3 regions of the Leuconostoc mesenteroides subsp. mesenteroides ATCC 8293 genome follow, and region 3 is predicted to be linked to each of the others. Evidence: predicted binding sites of a transcription regulator. Region 3 holds the regulator's gene; each other region holds the start of a gene.
What was found. The regulator Rex, encoded in region 3, represses fermentation and respiration genes when NADH is low (regulators of the CRP and FNR family bind a similar motif). The targets are predictions, from matches to a motif close to TTGTGAANTANTTCACAA.

Region 1: a site for Rex is predicted at 2,425-2,442, ahead of LEUM_RS00690 ((S)-acetoin forming diacetyl reductase). Genes of this name have one in related genera too.
Region 2: a site for Rex is predicted at 3,758-3,775, ahead of adhP (alcohol dehydrogenase AdhP). Genes of this name have one in related genera too.

The regions. Positions count from the first base shown of each region.
Region 1 is NC_008531.1:123,039-128,763, reverse strand. It holds gene adhE (bifunctional acetaldehyde-CoA/alcohol dehydrogenase) at 1-1,375, opposite strand, end outside; gene LEUM_RS00690 ((S)-acetoin forming diacetyl reductase) at 1,602-2,378, opposite strand; gene LEUM_RS00685 (DUF6198 family protein) at 2,505-3,188, shown strand; gene thiD (bifunctional hydroxymethylpyrimidine kinase/phosphomethylpyrimidine kinase) at 3,205-4,032, opposite strand; gene LEUM_RS00675 (folate family ECF transporter S component) at 4,071-4,628, opposite strand; THF riboswitch at 4,665-4,797, opposite strand; gene LEUM_RS00670 (hypothetical protein) at 4,915-5,457, opposite strand; gene LEUM_RS00665 (peptide chain release factor 3) at 5,547-5,725, opposite strand, start outside.
Region 2 is NC_008531.1:1,886,523-1,892,247, reverse strand. It holds gene LEUM_RS09360 (glycosyltransferase) at 1-73, shown strand, start outside; gene LEUM_RS09355 (glycosyl transferase) at 70-900, shown strand; gene LEUM_RS09350 (phosphoglycerate kinase) at 986-2,203, shown strand; gene LEUM_RS09345 (MFS transporter) at 2,352-3,623, shown strand; gene adhP (alcohol dehydrogenase AdhP) at 3,794-4,846, shown strand; gene LEUM_RS09335 (lactoylglutathione lyase) at 4,901-5,233, opposite strand; gene LEUM_RS09330 (MFS transporter) at 5,239-5,725, opposite strand, start outside.
Region 3 is NC_008531.1:1,743,788-1,749,512, forward strand. It holds gene LEUM_RS08640 (HAD-IIB family hydrolase) at 1-398, opposite strand, end outside; gene LEUM_RS08645 (lipid II:glycine glycyltransferase FemX) at 465-1,502, opposite strand; gene LEUM_RS08650 (redox-sensing transcriptional repressor Rex) at 1,509-2,159, opposite strand; gene tsaD (tRNA (adenosine(37)-N6)-threonylcarbamoyltransferase complex transferase subunit TsaD) at 2,257-3,273, opposite strand; gene rimI (ribosomal protein S18-alanine N-acetyltransferase) at 3,266-3,676, opposite strand; gene rimI (ribosomal protein S18-alanine N-acetyltransferase) at 3,654-4,211, opposite strand; gene tsaB (tRNA (adenosine(37)-N6)-threonylcarbamoyltransferase complex dimerization subunit type 1 TsaB) at 4,195-4,905, opposite strand; gene ptsP (phosphoenolpyruvate--protein phosphotransferase) at 5,021-5,725, opposite strand, start outside.

The DNA of each region.
Region 1 (5,725 bases), 420 kb from region 3:
TTGATAAGTTATGAGACAATGAATTCTTCCCCCATGATCCGGTACCAAGTGTCAACGATGGACGCATAGCATCTGTGTAAATATCTCCAACACCACCGATTGAGTCAGGTTGGTTAACCAAAATACGTGATGCACCAATAGCGTCAGCATACTCTTTAATGAATGGATCATCTTGTGAACCAATTTGAATTGCTGCGTTGTGCCCCGCGCCTTGATAGTTTAACAAGGATTGAACAGTCTCAATAGCTTCTTCACGCTTCTCAACTTTATAAATTGAAAGTAATGGCGATAACTTTTCAGAAGATAACGCTTCACCTATGTTCTTCTGATCTAATTCGAACAAAAGTACATCTTTACCATCAGGAATCTTTACGCCTGCTTGCTCAGCAATCCAACGTCCTGACATACCAGCAACAGGACCAGCAATACCAAATCCCTCTGCGTTAGGCTTAAATACATAATCAGCAATTTTTTTGTAGTCTTTCTTAGGAACAAGGTATGCACCTTGTTCTTGTAACTTAGTTAAAATTTCGTCATAGATTGGTGCTTGAATAACGGCTGAGTTTTCTGTGGCACAAATCATGCCATTATCGAAACGCTTTGATAACAACAAATCGGACACGGCACGATCTGTGTCAACAGTTGCATCAATATAAACTGCACCGTTTCCAGCACCGACACCCATGGATGGATTTCCTGACTTCAAAGCTGCATTAACCATTGATGGCCCACCAGTAGCTAGAATTGAAGCAATGTGAGGATTTTGTATCAGCGCACTTGTTGCATAAAGTGAAGGCTTTTCAATCCATTGGATAAAGTTTTCCGGTGCGCCTGCTTTAACAGCAGCATCATAAACAATTTTTGCAGCAAGAACCGATGCTTTTTGAGCCTGGGGATGGAAAGCAAAGATAATTGTGTTACGTGTCTTTGCTGTCAACATTGATTTGAAAATAGTTGTCGACGTTGGATTTGTCGTTGGGACGATTCCAGCCAAAATACCAAGTGGGGCTGCTAATTCTACCTTACCTTGAATCTTGTCTTCACTAATAACACCCACAGTCTTATCAAACTTAATAGCGTTATAAACTGATTCTGAGGCGAAACGATTTTTCGTATCCTTATCTTCCACAACCCCACGTCCAGTCTCGTCGTGAGCAGCATGGGCTAACAGAAGTGAATTCTCAGAACCTGCCAAGGCCATAGCTGCAACAATTTTATCAACTTGTTCTTGCGAAAATGTTGAAAATTCAGACAATGCCTTTTGTGATTTTTCAATCAATACCTCAGTCATCTTCTCAGCTTGTGTTTGTAATTCCGCTTTTTCTTCAGGGGTCAAAACCCTTTTTGCGGGTTTCTTTGCAATTGCTTCTGCCATAATCTTTGCTCCTTTACTTGCTCATTTATTAACAATATAAGTATATATCATTCTTTTTTAAAAAGCAACCTTTTTTGAATATGTTTCTTAAACCCTTATTTAAAAGCTTTTGTTAGCGCTAACATAATAATATATATATTGTATAATAAATCACATATTTAGATTAGTGCACAAAAAAAAACCCCAATTAAAGAAATTGAGATGCATTTAAAGTTATATATTGAATTTAACTAAATACCATACCACCATCAACAATTAATGTTTGGCCTGTCACATAGTTTGAATCTGAGCTAGACAAGAAGGAAACCACATTTGCTATATCTTCCGGTTCACTTAGTCGTCCTAAGGTGATTCCTTCTGAAAATTGTGCCATTCCCCATTCGTCGTCTTTACCAGCGTTCACGCTTACTTCATGAGCAATATCTTCCATCATCGGTGTTTTCACAATTCCAGGCGCAAATGCATTTACTGTAATACCAAATTCTGCTAACTCTTTAGCTGTTGTTTGTGTAATACCGCGAATGGCAAATTTTGTTGATCCATAGGCAGTCAAATTAGCATTTCCTTGCACACCAGCTTGCGATGTTGCATTAATGATTTTGCCACCATGACCAAATTCCTTGAAGGCTTCTGTCGCAGCTTGTGTTCCCCAGACAATACCATTAACATTAATGCCCCATGTCCAGTTCATATCATCTTCCGTTACTGACATGATTGGTGTCGTAGGCGCAACACCCGCATTGTTAACAATCACATCAAAACCATTGAACTTTTCTTTCGTTTCTTTGACGGCTGCAAAAACTTCATCACGTTTAGCCACATCAGCCTTAATAGCAATGGCTTCACCACCATTTTCATTAATTTCATCAGCTACTTTTTGTACTTTTTCAATATGACGTCCAACTAAGGCAACCTTAAACCCATCTTTTGACAATCGTTCTGCGATTGCCTGTCCAATTCCTTGACCAGCTCCAGTTACCAAAGCGACTTTATTTTCTGACATTGTTTTTTTCCTCACAATTTTCTAATGCATATATTCTATACCTTAATTGTGATTTTGTAAACTATCTTTAAGCACCTTTCTTAATGCTATAATAAGAAGATAATCAACTAAGGAAAAAATTACACAATGTACTATATAGATGGTCAATTTTATCAACTGGGATATAAACAAAAAATTAGTTTCTTTTTTATCTCTTTAATCATTAACTCATTTGGTAATGGATTAAGTGTGGCTAGCGCCATGGGTTCGGCCCCATGGACTGCAAGCGCCGCTAACTTATCTAACACCACTGGCTGGCAAATTAGTATCTTTTTAGCTATTACAGCTGTTTCTGTGGCATTCTTAAATATGTGGTTAGCCATGCGTATCAATTGGTTACGATTACTCGGCAATATTTTCTTCGGTATGGCGTTTAGTATTTTAGTTGGCGTATTCGCCAATTACTTTGTCTCGCTGGGCATTCGTCAACTTAGTTGGTGGTGGCGTATTCCTCTTGACTTGTTTGGTATTTGGACAATTGGCGTGGCTATTTCCATATACCAGCGTGTTAATTGGATTCTTCACCCCTTAGATGACCTGACGAATATCTTACGCTTTGATTATTTCCGTGGCAATGCTAGTAAAGCTCAAATGAGTAATTTCGCTGTTGCAATTGGTATTTCGATTATTTGTCTCATCATTAGCCATCAAATCGTAGCGCTCGGTATTGGCACTGTCATGTCCTTCCTTTTACAGGGACGTAATATCGCTTGGGCGGATCGTCATATTTTCAAACGACTTGTTCATGGTGATATCACCGGTGCATCATAATAAAAAAGAAGACAAACTATTTGTCTTCTTTTTTATTATAGTCTTGAGCTGCCCAGTGATTAATTGGTCCAAACTTATGTCCAACAGCAATTTCATGTTCAATCGCTGTTGCCGTCACATCGTGGGCAATGCGAATAGCCGTTGCAACGTCTTTCCCCTTAGCAATTTCAGCAGCAATAGCAGCGCTTAAAGTGTCCCCAGTACCATTGATGTGTGTAGTATCAAAATACGGGTGCCTTAACCAAAAATCAGAGCCATCCGCGAGAAGAACATAGTCAGCAACCTCATTTTGGTTATCTTGATTATGCCATCCTTTGACAATAACATTTTGAACGCCCAGAGATTGAATATCTTTTGCAGCAGCTGTCTGTTGCTGTTCATTATCAATAGTACGTCCAGTTAGCAATTGTGCCTCAAAAAAGTTCGGTGTTGCAACTGTTGCCAGTGGTAGAAGTTTTTCTTTTAGTGCCTCAAAGGCCGCTGCCTCTAACAATTGAGCACCATGTTTTGTTGTTATTACCGGATCAACTACTAAAGGACCAAAGTCAAACTGTTTATAAGCTTTTACCACTGCTTCAATTAAGCTAGCATCTGATAACATGCCCGTCTTACTAGCGCGAACTTTAAAATCGTCAGCAAGAACCTCAAACTGTTTGTCAACAAAGTGTAGCGGTAATGTTTCCGCAGCATGAATACCGTATGAGTTACCAGCCACAGCAGCAACTAACACACTCATACCGTATGTTTTTCTAATGAAAAATGTATGCAAGTCTGCCTGCATCCCTGCTGATCCATCTGAATCAGAACCTGCTATTGTTAAAACTTGTGGAAATTCATTTACCATATTAAAACCTCTGCTTTCAAAAAAACAGCCGAAGCTGTTTAACTAAAAATCTTTTTTGTGGTGTGACTAATAACCTGATTATTTAAAAGAAAATACGAAATACCCACTTGAATGGGAAACATAATTAAATTCTTAATGACACGTGGTGTAATAAAGGCTAAAAATGAAGGCCAATCGTGTGCTGTATGATACATCATAACCAACCAAATGGAATTTAAACCAATATTAGCAATTAATAATACCAACCCCACAGCAACACTTACTCGCCACCAGCTTGTTTTGTCATGCTTGAAATAAGCCAGTGAATAAATTAACGCACTAATCATTGCTGTAAAAGTGAATCCCACAAAGAATGCACCAGGATTAATAATTGTTGCGCCGATAACGTCTAATATTGCCGCAATTAACATAGACCACAATGGACCATACCATTTAGCAATCAGAGACATCGTTACGAATGCAAAGCTTACTTGAAGTACATTAGTGCCGACTGTCAGCCTGCTCAGCACCATGTGAAGTGCCATCAACATCGCCAATAAAACGAATTGGCGCGTATCTAGTTTTGGGAAAACCCACGTTCGTGTTGTATTTTCCATGCTATAGAACCTCCGAGTGGAGTGTTCACCTTATATAGTGGTGAATGTGACTGATGCACCGCACAAACATTCATTGCTAACACGAAAAAATGCTAGCAATGAATGTTTGTTTCGTCAGCGGCTCACATTCCGTCTCCGCTGCACTTAACGCGCATCAATCTACCCCGATTTTATTTGTCTTATCGACCCAGACATTGTACCATAAAAAAAAACGAACGTTAACGATAATGCTTACAAAACGTTCGCTAAATTAGCTAAATATACTATTCATCAATCCATATATTCACTATTCTGGTAATATTATCTGGGTTGATGGCCCTTTTTGTTCGGATTGTTCAGGTTGCTCTTGTACTAAAAAGCTTGGGTAAAGTGTCAAAGCTTTTTCTTCAAATCCAACAACAGAAGATCCGAGAACACGTGTAACTAATTCTAACAATCTTTCTTCGAAAAGATCCTTATCAATTTCCTCAATTCCAGGTTTCAGAGACTGTTGATACATATTCATATGTAAGTTGGGAACCAATGCATATTCACGGCCAATTAGGCCAGCCCATTCCTCAAACAATTCATTAGGAATTTCTTCCTCTTCAGCATGCGCTAGGGGCATAAAGTTAACGCTAAATGTGTTAACCGACTCTCCTTCCTCATCAAACTGTTCCTGTGTGATTTCACCATTCGTTAATTCTTTAGCGTATTCAAAGTCAAAAGCTCGCCGTTCGTCAAAAATATGAATAAAACCAGCAGTTGCTTGTGTAGCATCATCTGAATCAACAACACGCAAAATACGATCGCGTTGGCCATTAAAAAGTTGTTGTGTATAATATGACATGATTTTCTCCAATATTCTTGTTACTATATTCTAACATATTACGATATTAAAAAAGAACGTCCACAGACGTTCCAATATGCTTGGTGTTTTTACATTTTTTCTTCTAATTCAACATCAGGGTATTTATCGTGGAACCAATTCAAGGCGAATTTATTCTCGAATAAGAATACTGGTTCATCGTACCGATCTTTTACTAGTAAATTACGTGATGAACTCATTTTCTCGTCTAATTGTTCTGGCTTTATCCAGCGAGCAACTTTGGAACCAA
Region 2 (5,725 bases), 140 kb from region 3:
CAAAAAGGCACAGGAATATCAGACAAATAACATCGCTGATCAGTGGCAAAAGATATGTGAGGTGCTAATATGAAGATAGAGATTATCAATTCCCTCACAGAAACCAATTTAAAGGGAGTTGCTTGGCAAATAGAGCAAGTAAAGTCCGGTAATAGTGATGAATTGTGGTTGGCTACACCACATGAAGATGCAGCGCATCTCATTAAAAAACTTGGTCTAAATCCTCATAGGGTGTTTGATATATATGCGCAGTCTTATTTAAGTGAGATTGATGAAACCAAAGGCATCTGGTGGGGTGAATTGCCAGTGCCCAACGAAGCGCAATTGATTATTAACAAAGACTGGACTAAAAGTATCGTTAGTCGTGGGCAACAGCTAGCAACTGTACGTTGGTTTGGTGATTCTAAACGAATCGTGCAGGCAGTTGTTTGGCAGGATTCAGATGGTAAAATAGACTATAAAGATATTTATTTACGGGATGGACGTTTATTTGCAAAACAATATTTTAGCGAAGGAAAGTTATTAGAATCCGATTTTTATTTTGGTCATCCTGAAGTGGTGGTCAGTGATTATTATTTTGAAGGTAAACGCAATTTTGTTTATGTTGCTGGTCAAAAATATGCTAGTGCTGAAAAATATATCATGAACACGTTAAGTAAATATGCTGGAAATGATTATAATGTTACGCAGTTGCAAAGAGAAATGAGCTACGTACCTAAGCGAACAACGTTAACAATTCTTGACGAATTATCAAACGAAAAAAGAGATATTTGGAGTCAATTAACCGCTATTTTAAAAGATAATCAACATGAAATAACACGGATTTTGGTGGACCAAAAAAATTATTTGAAATTACGGATGACGGGATTGCCTATGAAAAAGGTTCACCGTCGAAATTAATCGTGCAGTTTCTCACACGCGAACAACACAAAGACAAAATTTTGTTTTATAATAGACTTGTAACTATAAAAATTTGGAGGCTATCATGGCTAAATTGACTGTTTCAGATTTGGAACTTTCAGGTAAGAAAGTATTGATGCGCGTTGATTTCAACGTGCCTATCAAGGCAGGCGTTATCGGAAACGATAACCGTATTGTGGCAGCTTTGCCAACAATCAAGTATGTTTTGGAAAACAATGGTCGCGCAATTTTGTTCTCTCATTTGGGACGTATTAAGTCTGAAGACGATAAGAAAGAATTGTCATTAGCACCAGTTGCCGCACGCTTGGGTGAATTATTGGGTAAGGACGTTAAGTTCGTGCCACAAACTCGCGGTGAAGAATTAGAATCAGCAATCAACGCTTTGCAAGATGGTGAAGTTTTGATGGTTGAAAACACACGTTTTGAAGACGTTGTTGATGGTGAAGTGGTCAAAAACGAATCAAAGAACAATCCTGAATTGGGTAAGTATTGGGCATCATTGGGTGATGATTTGTTCATCAACGATGCCTTTGGTACAGCTCACCGTGCCCACGCTTCAAACGTAGGTATTGCTTCAAATGTTTCACAAGCAGCTGCTGGCTTCTTGATGGAAAAAGAAATCAAGTTCTTGGGTGATGCTGTTGCGAACCCAGTTCGTCCTTTCGTTGCTATTATCGGTGGTGCAAAGGTTTCTGATAAAATTGAAATCGTAAAGTCATTATTGAACAAGGCTGATAAGGTTATCGTTGGTGGTGGAATGGCCTATACATTCGATGCTGCTAAGGGTAACAAGATTGGTAATTCATTGTTTGAAGCTGATAAAGTTGAATTGGCTAAGGAATTGATGGCAGAAGCTGGCGACAAGTTGGTTTTGCCAATTGATTCAATTGCTGCTGACGCATTTTCAAATGATGCAAAGACTGAAGTTGTTGATGCTGAAGATGGTATTCCTGACGGCTACATGGGTCTAGATATTGGTCCTAAGTCTGTTAAGTTGTTGCAAGACACATTGTCTGATGCAAAGACTGTTGTTTGGAACGGACCTATGGGTGTGTTCGAAATGTCTAATTTTGCAAAGGGTACTTTGGCAATTGGTGAAGAATTGGTTAAAGTGACTGAAAATGGTGGTACAACAATCGTTGGTGGTGGTGATTCAACTGCTGCGGTACAACAATTGGGTGTTGCCGACAAGTTGACCCACATTTCAACTGGTGGTGGTGCTTCACTTGAATACCTTGAAGGTAAGGAATTGCCTGGAATCGCTTCAATTTCGGAAAAGTAATTTCAAAAATAGCGCGAGAGCGCTTTTTTTGTACAATAATTTAAAAATTGTTAAACGTTTGATTGATTAATTACTGTATATATGGTTTAATAATTAACGGACAAAATAACGTTTGCCAGTGAGCAGACATTTTGGAGGAAAACAATATATGACAATTAGTCAGTCCGAAAACGTAATGCAGCAAGATCAGGTAGAGACTGGTGCTCAAATGACCAGCGAACAAAAGGTGGTTCTTGGATCAACAACCCTAGGGTTTACTTTGGATCATATGGACGCAACATTCCTATCTTTCGCATTGGCGCCTATGATTGCCGAACTACACATTACTGGTGCACAGGGTGGAATTATTGCAGCAATGTCAAACTGGGGAGCACTATTAGGAAGTCTCTTGTTTGGTATTTTAGCTGACCGTATCGGTCGTGTTAAAGTATTGTCTTATACTATTATGCTCGTGACCTTTGCGACAGTTATCTTGGCATTTTTGGATAACACGCACACGATTTATGCAGCTCGTTTCCTTCTGGGGATGGGAACTGGTGGTGAGTATGGTGTAAGTATGGCATTGATTGCTGAGAGCTTTAGAGCTAGTCGTGTAGGCCGTATGAGCTCTATTACTGCAATTGGCGGACAAGTGGGTGCCATACTCGCGGCAATTTTAGCAACATTAATTATGCCTTTCTTTGGTTGGCGTGGTTTGTTTATGTTAGGATTTTTGCCACTAATCGTTGTATACATTGTGAGACGACACTTAAAAGAAACACCTGAATTTGAGCAACTGCAGGCTGACTACAAGACTGGTAAAAAGAAATTTAGTTTTAAAACGATTGCCAATACCCCCAAACGCGCTTATACTTCTTTTGTGTTAATTGTGATGTTGACTATTCAAACATCGGGCTATTACGGATTGATGAACTGGTTGCCAACAATTATGCGGAAGCAATTGGGTATCACAGAAACAATTACAGCAGGATACGTCAATCTTGGTATGATACCTATTATTATTGGTATGGCGGTTGGTATGCTTACTTTTGGTACGATTCTAGACACCATAGGTCCCCGACGCGCGTTTGCTATATTCTTAGTAGCTTCAGCGCTTATGATTTATGTCTTTACATTTGCATATAATATGTGGACATTAACAATTTTAGGTGCATTAGTTGGATTTTTCTCTAACGGCATGTATGGTGGATTTGGCGCAGTTATTAGTCAATTGTATCCTTCGGAAATTCGAGCAACTGCAGCCAATACCTTGATGGGATCTGGCCGTGCTATTGGTGCCTTTTCATCAGTTGTGATTGGTTGGATTATGGACAATTATAGTGTGGCAGCCGTGATGCTGAGTTTATCGTTAATGTACGTCATTAGTTTAATTTTTATGTTAACAATTCCTGGATTTAAAAAATTAAATACTGACCAATAATTCAATAAAATTAAAAGGAACATTTAATGATAATGTTCTTTTTCTTTTGGGTATTTATGTGAAACGAGTCACTAACAGAAGGAGATGCGTAGTAAATAATACTTTACAAATATGACAAAAAGCGGTAAAATTAATTGTAAATAAGTTCACATACAAGAAAGAGGTTAAAAATGAAAGCAGCAGTTGTTCGTAACGTAAATGATGGTTATGTTGATTTGATCGAGGATTGGCAGCCACGTGCGTTAGCATTTGGAGATGCATTGGTTGATGTTGAATACGTTGGCCTTTGTCACACTGATTTGCACTGTGCTAACGGCGATTTCGGTGACCCTAACAAGATCGGTGAACGTAACGGTAATTTTGGTCGAGTTATTGGACATGAAGGTGTTGGACGCGTGTCTAAATTAGGTGAAGGTGCTAGCGATTACCTTAAAGTCGGTGACCGTGTTTCAATTGCCTGGTTCTATGACGCTTGTGGCGTTTGTGATTACTGTGTCTCAGGAAACGAAACGTTCTGCCGTAAGGTGCGTAATTCTGGTTACACAATTGATGGCGCAATGTCACAACAAGTTGTTGTAAATGCTAAGTATGCAGTTAAAGTACCAGAAGGCTTAGACCCTGTTGAAGCGACATCAATTACTTGTGCTGGTGTTACAATGTACAAAGCCTTGAAAGTCGGTGAAACTAAGCCTGGTGAGTGGGTGTCAGTTCACGGTGCTGGTGGTCTAGGTAATTTGGCTGTTCAATATGCACACAGTGTTTTCGGTGCTCACGTTGCAGTTATTGATGGAAACGATGATAAATTAGCAGCCGCAAAAGCTAATGGAGCGGAAGTACTAGTTAATCGTAAGAAGGAAGATGTTGTAGCTAAGGTGAATGAATTAACTGGCGGCGTTCACAATGCTCAAGTGACAGCTGTTAACGATGCTGCATTCTCCCAGGCTGTGAATGTGCTTCGTCCAATGGGCAAGCTTGTAGCCGTTGCTTTGCCACAAGGTGATATGGCTTTGAATATTGCTAAAACAGTCCTTGATGGTATTGAAGTTCGCGGTTCATTGGTTGGAACACGTGCAGACCTAAAGGAAGCTTTCCAATTTGGTGCTGAAGGAAAAGTTAAGCCAATTGTTGAGACAGTTGCCTTCCAAGATATGAATGAAATTATTGATGAAATGAAAGCTGGTTCAATTACTGGTCGTAAGGTCATTGATTTTACAACACTTTAATAGTAAAAAAGCGTAAACAACTTATAATAGCTGTTTACGCTTTTTATTTTGATCTTAAGCATTGGCTTCTAAAACAATTAAATTATCTTCGGAATCATGTATTGATAAGGCAATTTTGTTTCCAAATCTTTTTTCTGGCTCGCCAATAATTGGGATGAAATTGTTACGTAAGTGTTTTACCAAATCGGCTTGGTGATCACGAACGAGCATTTCTAGGCGGTCAGTTGGTTTGCCGGTGACAAACACAATATCTTCGCCATCAATCACAAGGTGCCGACCACTTTGGTGACCAGATTGCGGCAAATCAAATACATCACGCCAAAAGCGATAAGCACGGTTGATGTCAGCAGCTGGAATAGTTTTGATGTTTAGTTTACGTGGTTTCATAATAATTATAGTATAGCGGATTCTCTGGTTTTTTCAACCAGTTCCATATCTTGTTGGCGAGTTAAGATTGTATAAATGGTAATCAGTGATGCGACAAATCCCATGAAGAACCAAGAAATATTTGGTGAATAGATGTTTGCGGTGCCGAGAAAAATAATTTGACCAAGTGGCGTGGCCGACATAACGAATGTATTAATTAGACCAGAAACACCCGCCAAGCGATTATGATTGGTTCGCTTCATTAAGATTGCTCCTAATTTTGGATTGATTTTAGCTTCAATGTATGAAAATAAAAAAATGATTAGCATCCATAAAACACCATTTGGATAAAAAAGGGGTACAGCAGCAATTAACACAATACCAATACCAGAAATGCCAATTAATTGTTTTGTTGTTAGTTTCTTGAAAAAATCATTGATAATCAAAGATCCAGTTAATAGGCCAATTGAACTTATTGCGCCAAAAATAGCTACGGTCGTCCCAAAGTTACCA
Region 3 (5,725 bases):
AAAACCATTTCCGCGACTTGACCTGTCGCATGGTTAGACACATATGTTCCTTTATCACCTGTCATGATAATAATGTTTTCCGCTGACTCCGGATTTTTAGCATTCCAGTCAATGACCTTTTCTAATTGATTAGCTGACAAATGTACTGAATACAATTGTTGTTCAAATGTTGATACAACTGCACCATTGGAACCAACAAAATCCATTTCAAAGCCATTATTAATTGTTGGGGCAAACAATTGTTGTAGATTTTTAACTTGACGCCCTGAAGCCGCAACAAAACGCATATCGCGTGTCTCCATAATTGATAAAACGCGTTCAAATCTAGCTTGACTATATTCATCATTTGCCGTTAAAAACGTGCCATCCATGTCCGACGCAATTAATTTAATTGACATTACTTGTCTCCTACTCGTAAATACTATCTTTCAATTGTACCAAAAAAGCGCCGTTAAGCGCTAATTTCATTCAAATTGTTTAAGATATTCTTGATAACCAGATTCATCAATTACCCAATCTAGTTCACCAATGTACTCAGCATGGGGATCATGGTAAGCAAATTCATGCTTAAATTTGTACAATCCATCTGAATTATCAAATTCACCAATGCCACCAAAATCGTACTCAACTTTGCCTAATTCAAGTCCCCATTTGAGCATTTCGTATTGGATAGCAGCAGGCGCATTATGCTTTCCAAATTCACGGTATGAACCAGCGTACATGTACCAAATCTCATCGCCATAAGAGAATCCAAGGCCACTGGCAATAACTTGATCTTCATAATGCGCTAGATAAACACGGAATAATCCCGTACCAGCCCATAATTTTTGCATTCGTAAGAAATAGTCAATTGGTCGATGGGTAATGCCATGGCTCTTCGCCATCGACACATATGTATCAAACAATGCGCGAATGTCTTCTTCACCATCACCACTTGTAACAGTAACCCCGTCACGAAAAGCACGACGAATATCATTTCTGACTTTCGGCTTAAAATGAAGCATTAACTCATCTTCATTTGTAATGGGCTTAGCCCCTTCACCGCGACCATCATAGTACAAAACAACATTCTTACGTGGTTGAATGTTCCCATGCATATGCTTAACTTGTTTATTTCTTGTTTTAAATCCAGCATCAAGATACTTTTGATTTAATGCATCAGAATATGACACCTCAGGATCCATACGTACCAAAAATACATTATCTGGCAAAGCCGTCAATGCTTCATTAATCATTGACTTAATCAAGTCAATGTCCTCAACATCAGCTACTGGCCCTCGGCCAACATAAGCTAATAGTTTTCCTGGTACTGCTTCGACGGTTAAAACGGACATAGCGGCATCAATTTTTCCGTCAGTTTCGTGGTAAACATAAATGTGTCCCCAGTTAGATTTCAACTCTCCCCACAATGGATCTTGTGTTACTTGTCCACGGGGATTTTCACGAACGAATTGCTGATAATCAGTTACTTTTTTGGAATCATCTAAATTTAAAATAGTCATGTGAAATTATAGTCCTGTCGTAATTGAGCCGTAGTTTTCGATGAAATAAACTAACGTCTGTAATTCATTTGTTAAGTCAACGTTTTGCACACGAACACCAGTTGGAACAGTCACACGTACTGGTGTAAAGTTCAAAATACCTTTGACACCCGTTTCGACTAACTGGTTGGTAATTTCTTGTGCAACACCTTGTGGAACCGTTAGAATGGCAATATTGATACGTTGTGCTGTTATTTGCTCTTGTAACTCTTCCATTGAATAAATTGGCACACCTGACAAAATTGTGCCTGTACGCTTTTCGTCTGCATCAAATGCTGCTGCAATACGCATATTTGATGATTGATGGAAATTAAAGTTTAATAAAGCTTGTCCAAGATTACCAGCACCGATTAAAGCCACATTAATTAAGCTGTCTTGGTCCAATACATTGGCGAAAAAATCTAAAAGCGCTTTGACATCATAACCGTAGCCACGCTTACCTAGCGCACCAAAATATGAAAAATCTCGACGAATTGTTGCCGCATCGAACTTAATAGCTTCACTCAACTCTGAGGAAGAAATCCGTTCCTTGCCAGCATCATGTAAAAATGTTAGATAACGAAAATATATAGGTAGCCGCTTAGCAGTTGCACGCGGTATTTTAGGTTGTTGAGTCATAATTATCTCCATTAATTAAACTTGTGAACTTTTGCATAACTAGTATACCATATATAAAAAGGTTTTACCAAAAGATAGTGATGTTTTCACAATGATGTCAGGATTGTAACAATTCAAAATCCAATCCCGGATCCGTGTTTAAATCTAAATCAGCAAAAATATTTTTCTTGTAATTCCAATAACCCGCAGCACCAATCATTGCTGCATTATCCCCTGTATACTGCATCGGAACAGGGATAAATTCTGTCTTTGGAAAATCGTTTAATAGCATAGTCAATTCTTCACGTAATTGAGAATTTGCGGCGACACCACCAGCTAATACAAAACTTTTAACAGGAAAATTTTCTAATGCTCGTTTTGTTCGACCAATTAATGCATCAACAACAGCATTTTGAAAGCTAGTCGCCAAATCATTCTGATTGATTGTTTCCTCTTTTTGATTGGCGTGATGCACATAATTAATTACCGCACTCTTCAAACCAGAAAAACTAAAATCATAGTTATCTTCATGTGCCATGGCAGTTGGAAATTTAATGGTTGGTTGGCCTCTATGAGCCATCTCATCAATTGTCTTCCCAGCAGGATACGGCAAATTTAATAGCCGCCCAACTTTATCAAAGCTTTCTCCAGCTGCATCATCACGTGTTTCGCCAATGACTTCAAATTGGTTTTCTTCACGCATCAATACAAGTTCAGTATGTCCACCAGAAACCATTAATGCCATCGCTGGATATTTAATTGGCTTGTTAAAATTTGCCGCCGCAATATGACCTGCTAAGTGATTAACTGGAATAACTGGTAAACCATGCGCCAGAGCAAATGTTTTCGCCCCCATTAAACCAACTAATAAAGAGCCGACTAGTCCCGGCCCATATGTCACAGCAACCGCATCAAGCGCTTTGGGTTCTACATGAGCCGTGTTTAAAGCATCATTTAGTACCCGAGTAATCCATTCAATATGATGTCTACTGGCCACTTCAGGAACAATACCACCAAAGCGTTGATGTGAATTAATTTGGGTAGCCACACTGTTGCTTAGCACAATGTGACCGTCTTCAACAATGGCGACACTTGTTTCATCCGCACTTGATTCAAAGGAAATTATTTTAGTCAATTTTTTTCTCCATCATAATTGCATCATCACCATTTCTATAATATTTTTCACGACGATAATACTCTGTAAATCCCAGCTTTCTATATAATGCTTGGGCGCCACCATTTTGTGCAGATACTTCAAGCAAAAATCGAGTGACTTGCTTCATATTAAAAATATGTTTAAAAATGTTCTGTGCCACACCTTGTTTTTGATAATCAGGATGTACTGCAACACTAACAATTTCAGCTTCATCAAGTATTGTCGTGACACCAACAAAGCCACCATCCCCGATAAAATAAGCTGTCCTGGGACTAGCTAAATCATGTTCAAAAACGCTTTTGGGCCAAGGGGATGATCCAAAAGCAGCATCGGCTATATGCCATATCAAGTCAATATCTTCAGTTGTTGCTCGTCGAATCATCAAAGTGTAATGCCATCGATACCGCATCTTCGCGATTATCGAGGTAATATCCTTTCTTAATACCTGTTTGCTTATAGCCCAGTCGTTCGTACAATGCCAGTGCGCCCAGGTTGGACACTCTGGCCTCCAGAGTCATTGATGACATACCTGTTTTTTTAGTAAACAATTTTAACTCTTGCATGAGTATCGTGCCCAAGCCGCTATTTTGCCATACCGGTAGGACAGCTATATTAGTAATGTGCATGTCATGAATGTCAGTGCGCAAAGCAGCACCAGCAAAACCAACAATTTGACCACGCCGTTCAATGACTAAATACAGTCGGACATGCGGACGTGACAGTTCACTCACAAAATCACGTAAAAGCCATGGTGCTGAACCATTATAAACTGCTTCTTCAATTTTTATTAGCATATCGATGTCTGACATCGTAGCTCGCCTTAATAAAAATGTTGTCCCTTGGACATCAACGACTTTTTCGGTATATTTTGGCAAACTATTTAATAAATGCTTTGATTTTCTAAATTTCAAAAACATAGTTTTCTGGTTTATCCTCACCAGGATGAGCAGCAATCCAGTTCAGCTCTGCTTGCGTTTTGCGTAGATAATTTGGATTAAAATCCTGAATATTCTCTGTAGGTGTTTCTTGCAATCCAAGTGTTACAATACCCACCCCATCCGGTAAACTCTCTTCTGGTGACAAAATTTTTGCGCGCTCACCAAAAAGCGTTTGCATTTCATCGCTAAATTCTGAGGTGTCACCCAGAAAAGTAATTGGTTCGTCCTTTGCTTCCAAAAAAGCAAATAAATTTGTAATTGGCTGATGAGATTCAGTAAATATACTCACACCATTTTGATATACACCAGCAAAAACGTTTCTATTGCGGGCGTTAAATAATGGTACCACTAGCCCGTCAGCTTTAACTTGTTCCGCTAAAATTGCTAAGCTAGATACACCACATAATTCAGCACCCAAGGTATCGGCTAAAACTTTTGCCACTGTGACACCAATTCTTAATCCCGTAAACGATCCTGGCCCTTGAGCCACAACAACACGATCAATATCTTGTAGTGTCCAATTTTCAGCAGCCACAATATCTCGAATGGCTGGTAGCAACTGAATGGAATGGTTACGTGCTACATTGGTAGTGAAAACGTTTTTTACGCTATTATGTTCTGCCAAACTCACTGTTAGTGGTTGGTTACTTGTATCAAATGCTAAAATCTTCATAAGTTTAATTTTATCACAAATAATAAAACTTGAATGAGAATTGTTATATTTATTAGTAATCATAAAAACCGTTATAGAGCACAAAAAAAAACGCCAATGGCGCTTTTTCTAAATATTACTTTGTTGCTTCCTTAACTAACTCAATCACTTCGTCATTCGTTTCAACGTCCAATGCTTTTTCAGCCAACACTTTCATGTCAGCTGTATTGAGCTTTTTCATCAAGGAACGAGTTTGCAAAACAGATGGTGCACTCATTGAAAACTCATCTAATCCCATACCCACTAATAGTGGTACTGCCACAGGATCACCAGCCATCTCACCACACATTGCGACAAACTTGCCCTCTTTGTGTGCAGCTGAAATCACAGTATTAATTAATCGTAAGATAGACGGATTATATGGTTGATACAAATACGCCACACGATCATTTCCACGATCCGCAGCCATTGTATAGGCAATCAAATCATTCGTACCAATGGAGAAGAAATCAACTTCTTTGGCAAATTTATCGGCTAAAATTGCTGCAGCTGGAATTTCTATCATAATGCCCAACTTAACTTCACCCGTAGCCACACCCGCTTTTTCAAGCTTTTCACGTTCTTCAAGGTAAATTTTCTTAGCAGCACGGAATTCGCTTAATGTTGCAATCATTGGGAACATAATCCATAAGTTGCCAAACGCAGATGCCCGTATCAATGCACGTAATTGCGTGCGAAAAATATCAGTCTGATCCAATGAAATACGAATGGCACGATAACCTAAGAACGGATTCTCTTCTTCAGGTAATTTCCAATAATCAAGATGCTTATCGCCACCAAT